Regions from separate parts of the Bradyrhizobium sp. AZCC 1610 genome, predicted to be linked through region 3. Evidence: predicted binding sites of a transcription regulator. Region 3 holds the regulator's gene; each other region holds the start of a gene.
The links. Region 3 encodes LexA, which represses DNA repair genes until DNA is damaged. Its sites were predicted from a motif close to TGTTCNNNNTGTGTTCNG; they were not measured.
Positions count from the first base shown of each region.

Region 1: the regulator LexA is predicted to act here: its motif matches at 1,561-1,578, upstream of ruvC (crossover junction endodeoxyribonuclease RuvC).
Region 2: the regulator LexA is predicted to act here: its motif matches at 2,435-2,452, upstream of V1279_RS16985 (single-stranded DNA-binding protein).

Region 1 covers NZ_JAZHRR010000001.1:5,972,739-5,977,127, reverse strand. Annotated here, with positions in the region: gene V1279_RS29425 (methyl-accepting chemotaxis protein) at 1-449, opposite strand, end outside; gene V1279_RS29420 (YebC/PmpR family DNA-binding transcriptional regulator) at 652-1,398, shown strand; gene ruvC (crossover junction endodeoxyribonuclease RuvC) at 1,609-2,136, shown strand; gene ruvA (Holliday junction branch migration protein RuvA) at 2,133-2,750, shown strand; gene V1279_RS29405 (hypothetical protein) at 2,747-3,241, shown strand; gene V1279_RS29400 (cytidine deaminase) at 3,369-3,788, shown strand; gene ruvB (Holliday junction branch migration DNA helicase RuvB) at 3,785-4,389, shown strand, end outside.
Region 2 covers NZ_JAZHRR010000001.1:3,423,298-3,427,686, forward strand. Annotated here, with positions in the region: gene gyrA (DNA gyrase subunit A) at 1-1,039, opposite strand, end outside; gene V1279_RS16980 (DUF2306 domain-containing protein) at 1,231-1,629, opposite strand; gene V1279_RS16985 (single-stranded DNA-binding protein) at 1,699-2,193, opposite strand; gene V1279_RS16990 (outer membrane protein) at 2,743-3,492, shown strand; gene V1279_RS16995 (outer membrane protein) at 3,720-4,389, shown strand, end outside.
Region 3 covers NZ_JAZHRR010000001.1:3,537,435-3,541,823, forward strand. Annotated here, with positions in the region: gene V1279_RS17530 (HAD-IA family hydrolase) at 1-36, shown strand, start outside; gene V1279_RS17535 (molybdopterin molybdotransferase MoeA) at 48-1,259, shown strand; gene lexA (transcriptional repressor LexA) at 1,472-2,173, shown strand; gene V1279_RS17545 (hypothetical protein) at 2,405-2,821, shown strand; gene V1279_RS17550 (hypothetical protein) at 2,908-3,135, shown strand; gene V1279_RS17555 (ComEC/Rec2 family competence protein) at 3,143-4,389, opposite strand, start outside.

The sequences.
Region 1 (4,389 bases), 2.4 Mb from region 3:
AGGTTGACGACATTGCCGATTGCCGCCGATGATTCCCTCAAGCGGTCGACATTGGCGCTGGCTTCGCGGGCGGCGTCGCTGGCCTGATCGGCGAGCTTGCCGGCGTCGCGGACCTGCGAGCCGATCCCCTGCGCCGACTGGGTGAACTTGTCGGCGGCTTGCGAAAAGGTCGTCGCCGTGCCCTGTGCGGCGGTGGTCCGGCTGGTCAGGGCATCGGTGCGCCGGCGGATGGTGGAGAGCGTCGCCGCGGTGGCCTCGGCGCCGCCGGCGACCGAATTGGCCGCGCGCTCGAGTTGGCGGATCATCGCGCCAAGTTCGAGCTCCAGCAGCTCAAGGATTGCCTTGGCCGAATCGCCCTCGGTGCTGACGGCCGGGGCCTGCGGAACCTTGGCTTCAGCGGCAGGCGCAACCGCTTCCGGTACCTGCTTTTTGAACAAACCGAACGCCATGGGGTCTCTTGGAGGTTGAGGGCGGTTGCGAAATCCTCTCATCCGAGCATGAAGTCATGGTTAACAACTGCCTGATATTTCGGCGCGCGGTAGTACCACCATACCCGAATCGGCTGCAAATCTTTGATTTTGCCCGATTGCCGGCCTATAAGGCCGCGCTTTCACCCCACAGCCCCTCCGGACGAATCCAAGAGACCCCTGCATGGCCGGCCATTCCCAATTCAAGAACATCATGCACCGCAAGGGCAAGCAGGATGCCCAGAGGTCGAAACTGTTCGGCAAGCTGGCGCGGGAAATCACGGTGGCGGCCAAGCTCGGAACCCCGGACCCGGCCATGAATCCGCGGCTGCGCGCGGCCGTGATCGCGGCGCGCCAGGAGAACATGCCGAAGGACAATATCGAGCGCGCCATCAAGAAGGCGACCGGCGGCGACAGCGAGAGCTACGACGAAATCCGCTACGAGGGCTACGGCCCCGGCGGGGTGGCCGTGATCGTCGAGGCGCTGACGGATAACCGCAACCGCGCCGCGTCCGACATCCGCTCCTTCTTCGCCAAGTCCGGCGGCAATCTCGGCGAAACCGGCTCGGTCGCCTTCATGTTCGACCACACCGGCATCATAGAATATGATGCCAGCACAGCCTCCGACGATGCGATGCTGGAGGCCGCAATCGAGGCCGGCGCCGACGACGTGGTATCCAGCGAAAGCGGCCACGAGATCTACGCCTCGCAGGAAACCTTTCGCGAGGTTGCGAAGGCACTGGAGGCGAAATTCGGCGAAGCCCGCAAGGCAGCGCTGACCTGGAAGCCGCAGAATACGGTCGCCGTCGACGACGAGACCGGCGAGAAGCTGTTGAAGCTGATGGACCTCCTCAACGAGCACGACGACGTCCAGAACGTCTACGCCAATTTCGAGATTTCCGACGCGCTGATGGCGAAGATGGGCGGGTAGGGAATGTTCATGTCCCGGACGCGGTGCAGCGTGCAACGCTGCTCCGCAGAGCCGGGACCCATGCTGCTGGGTACCGTGCGGATAGATGGGCCCCGGCTCTGCGTCGCGTCACTTCGTGTCGCGCCGCGTCCGGGGCACGGCCAGCCTCATCCAGGGGATTTCCGTTCTCTTTATGTTTCGTTCACCCGGCTCTGGCGTTATCACTACGCCATGACACCCCCACCGATTCGCCAACCCGTCCGGATCATCGGCATCGACCCTGGCCTGCGCCGCACCGGCTGGGGCGTGATCGAGACCGAGGGCAACCGGCTTGTCTTCATCGGCTGCGGTTCGGTGGAGCCGCCGGACGGTCTGCCGCTGGCCAGCCGCCTGCTGGCGATCCATGAAGGGCTTGCCGCAGTCCTCGGCGACTTCAGGCCGGCGGAGGCCGCGGTCGAACAGACTTTTGTCAACAAGGACGGCGTCGCCACGCTGAAACTCGGCCAGGCCCGCGGCGTCGCCATGCTGGCGCCCGCGATGTTCGGCATATCGGTTGCGGAATATGCGCCCAATCAGGTCAAGAAGACCGTGGTCGGCGCGGGACATGCCGACAAGAACCAGATCGCTGTGATGCTGAAGATATTGCTGCCGAAGGCCGAGCCGAAATCCCCTGACGCCGCCGACGCGCTCGCGATTGCCATCACGCACGCCCATCACCGCGGCAGCGCGGCGCTGCGGCTGAAGGTAGCGAGCCTATGATCGGTAAACTGAAAGGCCTGATCGATTCCTACGGCGAGGACTACGTGATCCTCGACGTCGGCGGCGTCGGCTATCAGGTGCATTGCTCGTCGCGCACGCTGCAGGCGCTGCCGTCGCCGGGTGACGCGGCGGTGCTCTCCATCGAAACCTATGTCCGCGAGGACCAGATCAAGCTGTTCGGCTTCCGCAGCGACGTCGAGCGCGAATGGTTTCGCCTGCTGCAGACCGTGCAGGGCGTCGGCGCCAAGGTAGCACTCGCGGTGCTCTCGACGCTGCCGCCGGCCGAACTCGCCAACGCCATTGCGCTGCGCGACAAGGCCGCGGTATCGCGCACGCCCGGCGTCGGCCCGAAAGTCGCCGAGCGCATCGTCAGCGAGTTGAAGGACAAGGCGCCTGCATTCGCCAATGTCGATCCCGCCGTGGTGCATCTCGCCGGCGCGGTCGACGATCACCGCGCGCCACGCCCGGTCACCGACGCGATTTCCGCGCTGGTCAATCTCGGCTACGGTCAGCCGCAGGCGGCAGCCGCCATCGCCGCCGCCTCGCGCAGCGCCGGTGAGAAAGCCGAGACTGCGCAGCTTATCCGGCTGGGCTTAAAGGAGCTGGCGAAGTGAGTAGCGCGGCCGATAACGTGAGCGCCGCGGTGGGATTTACACCGAAGACGGCGCTGGTGTTCCTGATCTTTCTCGCCGCCGGCCCGCCGCTCGGTTTCCTGGTGCTGTGGGGAACGGCATTGATTTTCGGGCAAGGTCAACCTGCCACGAGCTACAACGCCTCGATCTATCTGCGGACGTTCGGCGTTTTTGCGGTAGCTTCCTATATTGCCGGCGGTGTGCAGGCGCTGTTCCTGGCCTTCGTGGCTTCGATCGCTCAAGCCGCATCACGGGACGGAATGGTGCCCTTCCGGCCGATCTTTTTTGGGTCGCTATTCGTCACCGTGGCGTACACCGTTTTTATGATGGTGAAACGCGCCGGTCCGCCTGCCTGGGAAGGGTTATCGATATTCCTGGTCCTGCATACTGGTGCCGCGATACTGAGCTGGCTGATCTGCAACACGCTCCTGTGGCCATTCCGCCGCCGGACCGCTAACCAGGTCGCGGCATGATCACATCCTCCCGCATTGTCACGCCCGGGCGCCGATCCAACGGTGTCGGCGATACCGCGCCGGGACTGAAGGAACTGGCGAAATAGACTATGTTCGCGACTGACTGTCGAAGGAATGCGTTGCTGCCATGTTGAGCGAGAAAGACCAGGAACTAATTGCCGCCGCGATTGACGCGATCAGGCCGCGTTATCGCAACAAGTGGCAGGAGGTCGGCGCTGCGATGCGCACCCGCGACGGCCGCATCGTCACTGGCGTGAATATCGATGCCTATATCGGCCGGATCGCCGTCTGCGCGGAGGCGATCGCCATTGGGCGCGCCATCACCGAAACCGGCGATCGCGGCATTGAGACCATCGTCGCCGTGCGCCATCCCAAGCCGGACGAGCCCGGCAGTATCGCCGTGGTATCGCCCTGCGGCATCTGTCGCGAGCTGATCCATGATTACGATGCAAAGGCGCGGGTCATCGTTCCCGACAATGGCCGCGAGCCGAAGGTCGTCACCATCGGCGAGCTTTTGCCGAACAAGTACCGGAGGGGCAACGGGTGAACACCCCCTCCCGCATCGTCACCCCCGAGCGCCGTTCCGACGATGTCGGTGACACCGCGCTGCGGCCGCAACTGCTCTCTGAATTCGTCGGTCAGGCGCAGGCGCGCAAGAATCTCTCGATCTTCATCGAGGCCGCGCGCAAGCGGGGCGAGGCACTGGATCACGTGCTGTTCGTCGGTCCCCCGGGCCTCGGCAAGACCACGCTGGCGCAGATCGTGGCGCGCGAACTCGGCGTCGGTTTCCGCGCGACGTCCGGTCCCGTCATTGCCAAGGCCGGCGATCTCGCCGCGCTGCTGACCAATCTCGAAGAGCGCGACGTCCTGTTTATAGACGAGATCCATCGCCTTAGCCCGGCGGTCGAGGAAGTGCTCTATCCCGCGATGGAGGATTTCCAGCTCGACCTCATCATCGGCGAGGGACCTGCGGCACGCTCGGTCAAGATCGATCTCGCCAAATTCACCCTCGTCGGTGCCACCACCCGCGCCGGGCTATTGACCAATCCGCTGCGCGACCGTTTCGGCATTCCGGTTCGCTTGAATTTCTACACCGAGGAGGAACTGGAAAAGATTGTCACCCGCGGTGCCCGTGTGCTCAACATCGG
Region 2 (4,389 bases), 110 kb from region 3:
CGAGCGCCACCATGTTGGCCGGAAAATTCGTCTGCAGCGGCGTGAAACGATAAAGCTGGTTCAACACCACGTCAGGCACGGCATCGCGCTTCAGTTCGACCACGACGCGGAAACCGTCACGGTCGGATTCGTCGCGCAGATCGGAGATGCCGTCGATCTTCTTCTCGCGCACCAGTTCGGCGATACGCTCCACCATGGTGGCCTTGTTCACCTGGAACGGAATTTCGGTGACGATGATCGCTTCGCGGTCCTTGCGGATGGTGTCGATCGAGACCTTGCCGCGCATCACGATCGAGCCGCGGCCGAGGTGATAGGCCGAGCGGATGCCCTGCCGTCCCAGGATGATGCCGCCGGTTGGAAAATCCGGTCCCGGTACGATGTTGATGAGATCGTCGATCGTCAGCGCCGGATTGTCGATCAGCGCCACGCAGGCGTCGATGATCTCGCCGAGATTGTGCGGCGGGATGTTGGTCGCCATGCCGACTGCGATACCGCCGGCACCGTTGACCAGAAGGTTGGGGAATTTGGCCGGCAGCACCGTCGGTTCGCGGTCGCGGCTGTCGTAATTGGCCTGGAAATCGACGGTGTCCTTGTCGATATCGTCGAGCAGCGTCTGCGCGATCTTGGTCAGCCGGGATTCGGTGTACCGCATGGCGGCCGCCGTATCGCCATCCACCGAGCCGAAATTGCCCTGACCGTCGATCAACGGCACGCGCATGGAGAAATCCTGCGCGAGACGCACCAGCGCGTCATAGACCGACTGATCGCCGTGGGGATGGTATTTACCGATGACATCGCCGACCGTGCGCGCCGACTTGTTGTACGACTTGTTCCACTCGAAGCCGTTCTCGTGCATCGCGTAGAGAATGCGGCGATGCACGGGCTTGAGCCCGTCGCGCGCGTCCGGCAGCGCCCGCGCCACGATCACGCTCATGGCGTAATCGAGGTAGGAGCGTTTCATCTCGTCGAGGATGGAAACGGGACGAATATCGGAAGGCTCCGGCGGCTCGCCGGGCTTGTTATCTTCAGGGTCAGACAAAGGGGAATCCGGTCAGTTCTCAACTGAGAATCATATAGCGCATCGGAGGCCCGATAACCACCCTGACGCGTTCCGGAAGGGTTGTTTTTCCGCTCGTTTTTTCATGGACTTACGGGATTGCGCGGGGTTCGCCGGAGCCGGCATTTCCAGGCCCGGAAACGCGGCGCTGGAGTGGTGTTTCCTGAATCGGCCTAAGGGCCGAAAAACACCGCATGCATGATCCGTCCCGGCAGCAGGGTGAACAGGCCGGCGACGACCAACCCTCCGGTGAAGATACCGATCATCGTCTTGCGGTGACGGCTCACATTGTGGCGGCGCGCGGCAATGACGGCCACCGGCAGAAGGACCAGAACCATGATCGATAGCAGGTGGATCGGGCTCCAGGGACCGAGCAAGCGGATCTCGTGGATCCAGAACGAGCTGGCGGCGACGACGACCATCAGGCCGACCCAGATCCAGCCGATCGTCCGGTGCGGCAGCGTCCCCTTCGGGGCGGCGAACTGCACGATGCCGAGCGCGAACGCCGCCATGGCCGCAAAGGCATGAACCGGTATCATGGGAGCGGCATCGAGCAGCGGCGCGAGGCTCATGGCGGGCGCTTCCGAAACCCGAGGGCGGTTCAGCCGGCGACGCAGCCCTCAGAACCGGCGACGCAGCCCTTAGAACGGGATATCGTCGTCCATGTCGCTGTTGCGCGCGCCGGCTGCAACCGGTCGCCTCGGCGCGGAGCTGACCGGCCCGCCGGAGCCGAAATCACCGCCGGAATCGTCGGAGCCGAAGCTGCCGCCACCGCCGCCGCCGCTGCGGCCGTCGAGCATGGTCAGGGTCGAGTTGAAGCCCTGCAGCACAACTTCGGTCGAGTATTTCTCGACCCCGCTCTGGTCGGTCCATTTGCGGGTCTGCAGCGCGCCCTCGATGTACACCTTGGCGCCCTTCTTCAGATACTGCTCGACAATCTTGCAAAGCGGTTCAGAGAAGATCACGACGCGGTGCCACTCGGTCTTTTCCTTGCGCTCGCCGGTGCCCTTGTCGCGCCAGGTCTCCGAGGTCGCGATGCTCAGATTGGCAATCGGCCGCCCGTCCTGTGTCCGCCGGATTTCAGGATCCTTGCCGAGGTTGCCGACCAGAATCACCTTGTTCACACTTCCCGCCATCGCCGCTCTCCACTCGATATCGCCGGCAAAAATCACCGGTAAAAAATCACTGGTCAGGCCGCTTCTATTCCGGCCGCCTTCAATTCTTGACCTGTCGCCAGTTCTTGATCCTGTCGCGTTGTCCGCTCTTTCGCGTCCGCTTCCGGACATCCGAAGCGACCCTATACGCTCGCAAGCTCCGCCGACTTAGCGATCCCTCGGCAAGTCGGCGGTTATCCACATATAGCATCGCCCTCGCGAGCGTTCCAGCTTTGTTCCGGCAATCTCACATAGCCGTGGGTCGAACACACTACTCAGCTATAGGGCGACTTTGGTTCGCCACAATCGAGTCTCGAAAATGACAAAATGGAACCGAAAGTTCCGCCCGCTAACAGGAATAACGCAGGTAGATCATTGGCTTGGCTCCATATTTTGGATCATGGGTGTTGCAATTCGGAGACGCAATTTCCGAGCGAGTCGCGCTATAAAATTACCTACCGGCGCGGGGCGCTCGCGTCATTTCGAAACGCTTCGGGACCCAGGGAAGCGGACAAGCTGGAGATTAAGAGGATGAAGAAGTTTCTGTTAGGTACGGTTGCTCTCATCGCGTTCGCTGCGCCTGCGGCGGCCGCTGACCTCGCTGCGCGTCCTTACACCAAGGCCCCGCCGGCGCCGGTCGCCGTCGTGTACGACTGGAGCGGCTTCTACATCGGCGCCAACGGTGGCTGGGGTACGAGCCGTAAGTGCTGGGACTTCGTGGACGTGGCCGGCGCGTTCGTCGGAGCCGAGGGTTGCCATGACGCAGACGGCGGTACCGTCGGCGGTCAGATCGGTTATCGCTGGCAGGCCGGCACCTGGGTGTTCGGCATTGAAGGCCAGGGCAACTGGGCCGACTTCCAGGGCAGCAATGTCAGCCTGATCGATCCGACGCTCCGCAACGAGTCGCGCATTGATGCATTCGGCCTGATCACGGGCCAAGTCGGTTACGCGGCCAACAACGTTCTGTTCTATGTCAAAGGTGGTGCGGCCGTTACGGCGGATCGTTACCGCATCTTTGATGTTCCCACGGGCCTCGTGGTCGGCACCACCGGTGATGACACCCGCTGGGGTGCCGTGGTCGGCGCGGGCATCGAATTCGGCTTCGCTCCGAACTGGTCGGTCGGCGTCGAGTACAATCACCTGTTCATGCAAGACCGCACCCACACCTTCGTCGACACGACTGGCGCCTTCTTCGGCACCGACCGGATCAGCCAGGACGTTGATATCGTCACCGCTCGCATCAACTACAGGTTCGGCGGCCCGGTTATCGCGAGGTACTGATCTTCGCTTTCAGCGAACCGAATACCGAAAAGGCCGGCCTCGCGCCGGCCTTTTTGTTTGGTTGTACCGCGGCCTAGTCAATACCCTCCCCGGTTGCATTGCGCATACATTTGCCGCGGATGTGGTTTTTCGGCGACAGCATTCTGCGATGACTTCACGCTATATGCGCCGGCAACCTGAAATTGACTACTACGGTAGTTGCGTTGGAAATGCCGAAAGGAAGAAACGTGAAGAAAGTTTTGTTGACGACCACCGCTCTGATCGCGCTTGGGATGGCGCCCGCGATCGCCGCGGACCTTGCCGCTCGGCCCTACACCAAGGCGCCTGCCGCCGCGATTGCGATGTACGACTGGAGCGGCTTCTACATCGGCGCGAACGGAGGCTGGGGTTCGAGCCGCAATTGCTGGGACATCACTAGTTTCGTTTTGGTGGGCCCCGTTGTTCCCGCCGCGCCTGAGGGCTGTCACGATGCAACGGGCGGAACCGTCGGCGGCCAGATCGGCTATCGCTGGCAGGCCTCTCAGTGGGTCTTCGGCCTCGAAGCACAGGGTAACTGGGCTGATTTCGAGGGATCAAATACCAGCGCTCAACTTCTCGTCACCCGAAACGAATCCAGGATTGATGCTTTCGGTCTTTTCACCGGGCAAGTCGGGTACGCTTGGAACAACGCGCTGCTTTACGTCAAGGGCGGCGCGGCCGTCACCAGCAACAAGTATGCCGGTCTCGATATTGCCACCGGCGTGGCCTTCGATTCGGCTAACGATACCCGTTGGGGCGCCACAGTCGGCGTCGGATTGGAATACGGATTTGCACCGAACTGGTCGGTTGGCGTCGAGTACAATCACTTGTTCATGGGAGACCGCGACATAGTGATGGTCGGCACCGGTGCGCTCTTCC
Region 3 (4,389 bases):
GACGTGGCAAGGGCACTGACCGCACTTGAAGTATAGGAGGTCTGCCCGTGGCCTTGATGCCTGTTGCCGATGCGCTTGCTGCGATCCTTGCCGGCGCCGCACCCCTGCCCGAGGAAATGATCGCGCTCGACGATGCCTGGCATCGCGTGCTGGCGCGCGACGTCGCCGCGCGGCGGACGCAGCCGCCGCGGGCGATGTCGGCGATGGACGGCTATGCGGTGCGCGCGGCCGATGCCGCCGATCTCTCGGTGCGGCTGAAGGTGATCGGCGAGGTCGCGGCCGGACGGCCGTTCGAGCGGAAGGTAGGCGCGGGCGAAGCGGTGCGGATATTCACCGGCGGCGTGATCCCTGAGGGGGCCGACGCCGTCATCATCCAGGAAGACACGGCCATCGACGGCGATTCCCTCGCCATCACCGAAGCCGCCGTTCCCGGGCGGCATATCCGCGCCGCCGGCGTCGATTTCCGCGAGGGCGATGTGCTGCTCACGCGCGGGCGCCGCCTGACCGACCGCGATTTGTCGCTCGCCGCCGGCATGAACTATCCGGAGCTTGCGGTGCACCGCCGCCCAAAGGTCGCAGTCCTCGCCACCGGCGACGAGCTGGTGATGCCGGGCGCTACCCCCGGCCCCGGCCAGATCGTCTATTCCAACGGCTACGGCATCCGGGCGCTGGCGCGGGCCGAGGGCGCCGAGGTCGTCGATCTCGGAATCGCCGCCGACACGGTCGATGCCACCGCGCAAGGTATCCGCCGTGCGCGCGAGGCAAGCGCGGATATCCTGATCACCCTGGGCGGCGCCTCGGTCGGCGACCATGACCTCGTCAAGCGGTCGCTGGAGGCCGAGGGGACGGCCATGGCGTTCTGGCGCATAGCGATGCGGCCGGGCAAGCCGATGATGCACGGCAGGCTGGGCACGATGCGGGTGATCGGCCTGCCCGGCAATCCGGTCTCCTCCTATGTCTGCGGCTTCCTGTTTCTGGTGCCGTTGATTCGTGCGCTATCGGGCTGCGACACCATCCATCATCCGCGCGAAAGCGCCTTGCTGGGCCGCGATCTCGCCGCCAACGACCAGCGCGAAGACTATCTTCGGGCACGGCTCGAAGCGCGCGCGGACGGCACGCTGATGGCGGTGCCGGTGAGCCACCAGGATTCATCGCTGCTCGGGAATCTCGCTGCGGCGCGGGCACTTGTGATACGTCCGCCGTTCGCGCCGGCTGCCGCAAAGGGTTCGCGCTGCGAACTGCTCCGGCTGCCCGAATGATGCCCTGAACGGCGCCTTTAAGGGCGTTTTGGGCCGAAGCCGCAATGCGTTCACCTGAAATTAAGTGGTTGCGGAACACATATCGAACATATAGTGTCCGTTCATGATTTGTTTCGACTGCTAGTGTCCAGGGTTGGGAGTTTTAGGGACTCCCGCGATGGACCCTGACGCTTCGGGACCGAAAGACTGTGCCAACCGGGGGATTGCTCGCGATGCTTACGCGCAAACAGTATGAACTTCTGCGTTTCATCAATGAACGGCTGAAAGAGGCCGGCGTACCGCCCTCCTTTGACGAGATGAAGGACGCGCTCGACCTGCGCTCGAAATCCGGAATCCACCGCCTCATTACGGCGCTGGAGGAGCGCGGCTTCATCCGCCGGCTGCCCAACCGCGCCCGCGCCATCGAAGTCATCAAGCTGCCGGAGCTTGCTGCCGCCGGCAACGGCCGCCGCGGCTTCACGCCGAGCGTCATCGAAGGCACGCTCGGCAAGCGCTCGGTGAGCGTGCCGGCTTCCGAGGATGACGGCAACCGCCCGGTCGCCGTCCCCGTGATGGGCCGGATCGCCGCCGGTACGCCGATCGAGGCGCTGCAGACCCGCAGCCACACCATCAGCGTGCCGCCTGACATGCTCGGCTCCGGCGAGCATTACGCGCTCGAAGTCCGCGGCGATTCCATGGTCGACGCCGGGATTCTCGACGGCGACATGGCGCTGATCCAGCGTAACGAGACCGCCGACACCGGCGATATCGTGGTGGCGCTGATCGACGAGGAGGAAGCCACGCTGAAGCGCTTCCGCCGCCGCGGCGCCTCGATTGCGCTGGAGCCGGCCAATGCCTCCTACGAAGTCCGCATCCTGCCGCCGAACCGGGTCCGGATTCAGGGCAAGCTGATCGGCCTGTACCGGAAGTATTGAACTGTCGGATTGCAGACACGACGGCGACGACACCCCGCCCCGGCCTTCGGCCGGGGTTTTTTGTGGCGCGGCCGGAACCAAGCCGCGTTAGCGCGTTTGTGATTTAGGCGCAGCGCGCCAGTCGCAGAATTGCCCAGAAACAAGAAAAGGCTCTGCGCCATGTCCACTCTGATAGAGGCTTGTGCCTCCTTCGAGACACGGGTCAGCTATCTCAAACGAGGGAGCCATCCGATGTGTGACTATAGCCTGCATGCTGTGGCAACGCGGCCTGCCCAGGTCGGCGAGACGCTGATCACCACGACCTTCCGCGGTACATCGACCCGCGGCTTTGCGTCGGAACGCGAGCCAGCAGTGGCGGTCTGCATGCTTCCCGGCACCGAGCTGGCGTTCGCCGAGGACGTCAAATACGATAACCGGTGGATCTGGACGCGAACCACCGACTGGCGGGTCGGCAAGTTTAACCAGATCGAACCCGAAGTATCCGACCGTCACCATGACGCGATCGAATTTCCTGACGGAAGCCATGTGCTGGTGACGCAGCTCTGCGAAGGCCAGCGCGCGACTGTGCTGCAATTGCCGGTGACCGAGGGCGAACGTGCACCGAAGGTGACGGAAGCGCCGCCGGCCGAATCCATCGTGACCGGATAAACGCAAACGCGAACGCGATCCGCCGGTTTAGGCCGGCGGATCGTGGTAATGTAATTTTTTCAGAACTCGGCGCCGAGGGGCAGTCGGTGGTCAACAAGGTTACATGGCAAAAGGCCGGACGCGTCACCGAGCCCGGACGATACATGTTCAGGTACGGCTGGCTCACCATCACGGCCGAGGATCTCGCGATCTGGCGGCAATTCCCCGAGGCGTCGTTCACGCTGGTCAATTTGCCATCGGAGCCCGACGCGCCTGAGGAGTTTCATCTGGGCGCCTTCGAAATACCCGCCAGCCCGACGGTCGACGAGCACTGATGTTCCTCTATTCCTCCGCCTGAAGGTCGGCCTCGGCCGGCGTCGCATCGACGGCGCGCGGCGGCACGACACGCGGCGCAAGCACGGTGGCGTCGGCCTCGCGCTCGTCGGCTGCGGCCGGCGACCACGGGCGGTCGATCCCCCTGGGCTTGGCTGCCTCGACGACAAATCCCTCACGGCCTCGCCGCAACGCCATTGCGCCCTGCCGCCGCAACCGGTCGGCATCGATGACGGAAGCCGCGCATGAAGCGGGCGCCTGCCGCAGCGTCACGATGAGCGCCGCGCGCTCGCAATCGTCCGAAAGCGCCTCGGGCTTGAGCGCCTGCGCGATAAGGCCGCCGGCGGATTGCGTTACGCAGCCAAGGTCGTCGCATGAGACGCCTGCGGTGAGCGATGCGTCAGCGGCCGTACGCGCGTCCGCGTCCGCCGCCAGCCACTCCTTCAGGAGGAAGGCATCCCGGGAGCCCTTCGCCGCATGCATCAGATGCAGCCTTCCATCCTGGCCGCGGACGGCGACATTGCGACCATCGGCGGAGATCAGGATGTCCGGCAGCGGCGCCCTCGCCGCCCATAGTGCCGCTGATAGCACCAGCACCGCGCCCGACCAGCGCAGCGGCGTGCGCAACAGGCCGAGCAGGATGATGCCGAGACTGGCCGCAATCAGCGGGCCGATGCCGAACGCCGGCACCCGCCCGACCGCGCCGGGCAGCGCCGCGACCCATTGCGTCACCGCAATCATCCAGTCGATGCCGATGCCCATGATCGCCCAGAACAGGCGATCGAAGCCGAACGGCATCGCGACGAGGCCGAGCAAGCCCGCCGGCATCACGACCGCGGAGACGACCGGCATCGCCGCGAGATTGGCCAGCACGCCGTAAGGCGTGACCCGGTGAAAGTGAAAGGCCGCGTAAGGCATGGTCGCGAGCCCCGCCACCAGCGAGGCCAGCAGCAGCATCGCGATCTCACGGCCGCCCCACAGCGCCACGCGGGCGGTTGCGGTATGGTCAGGCGTCGCGAACAGGCGCGGCAAGCCGATCTGCACCAGCGCCACCAGCCCGAGCGTGGCAGCAAACGACATCTGAAAACTGGGATGCACCAGCGCTTCCGGCGCGACCGTCAGCACGATCAGGGCCGCGACCGCGAGCGTGCGAAACGTAATCGCCCGACGATCGACCATGACAGCGATCAGCACCACGGCCGTCATGAAGAACGAGCGTTGCGTCGCCACTTCCGCCCCCGACAGCAGCAGATAGA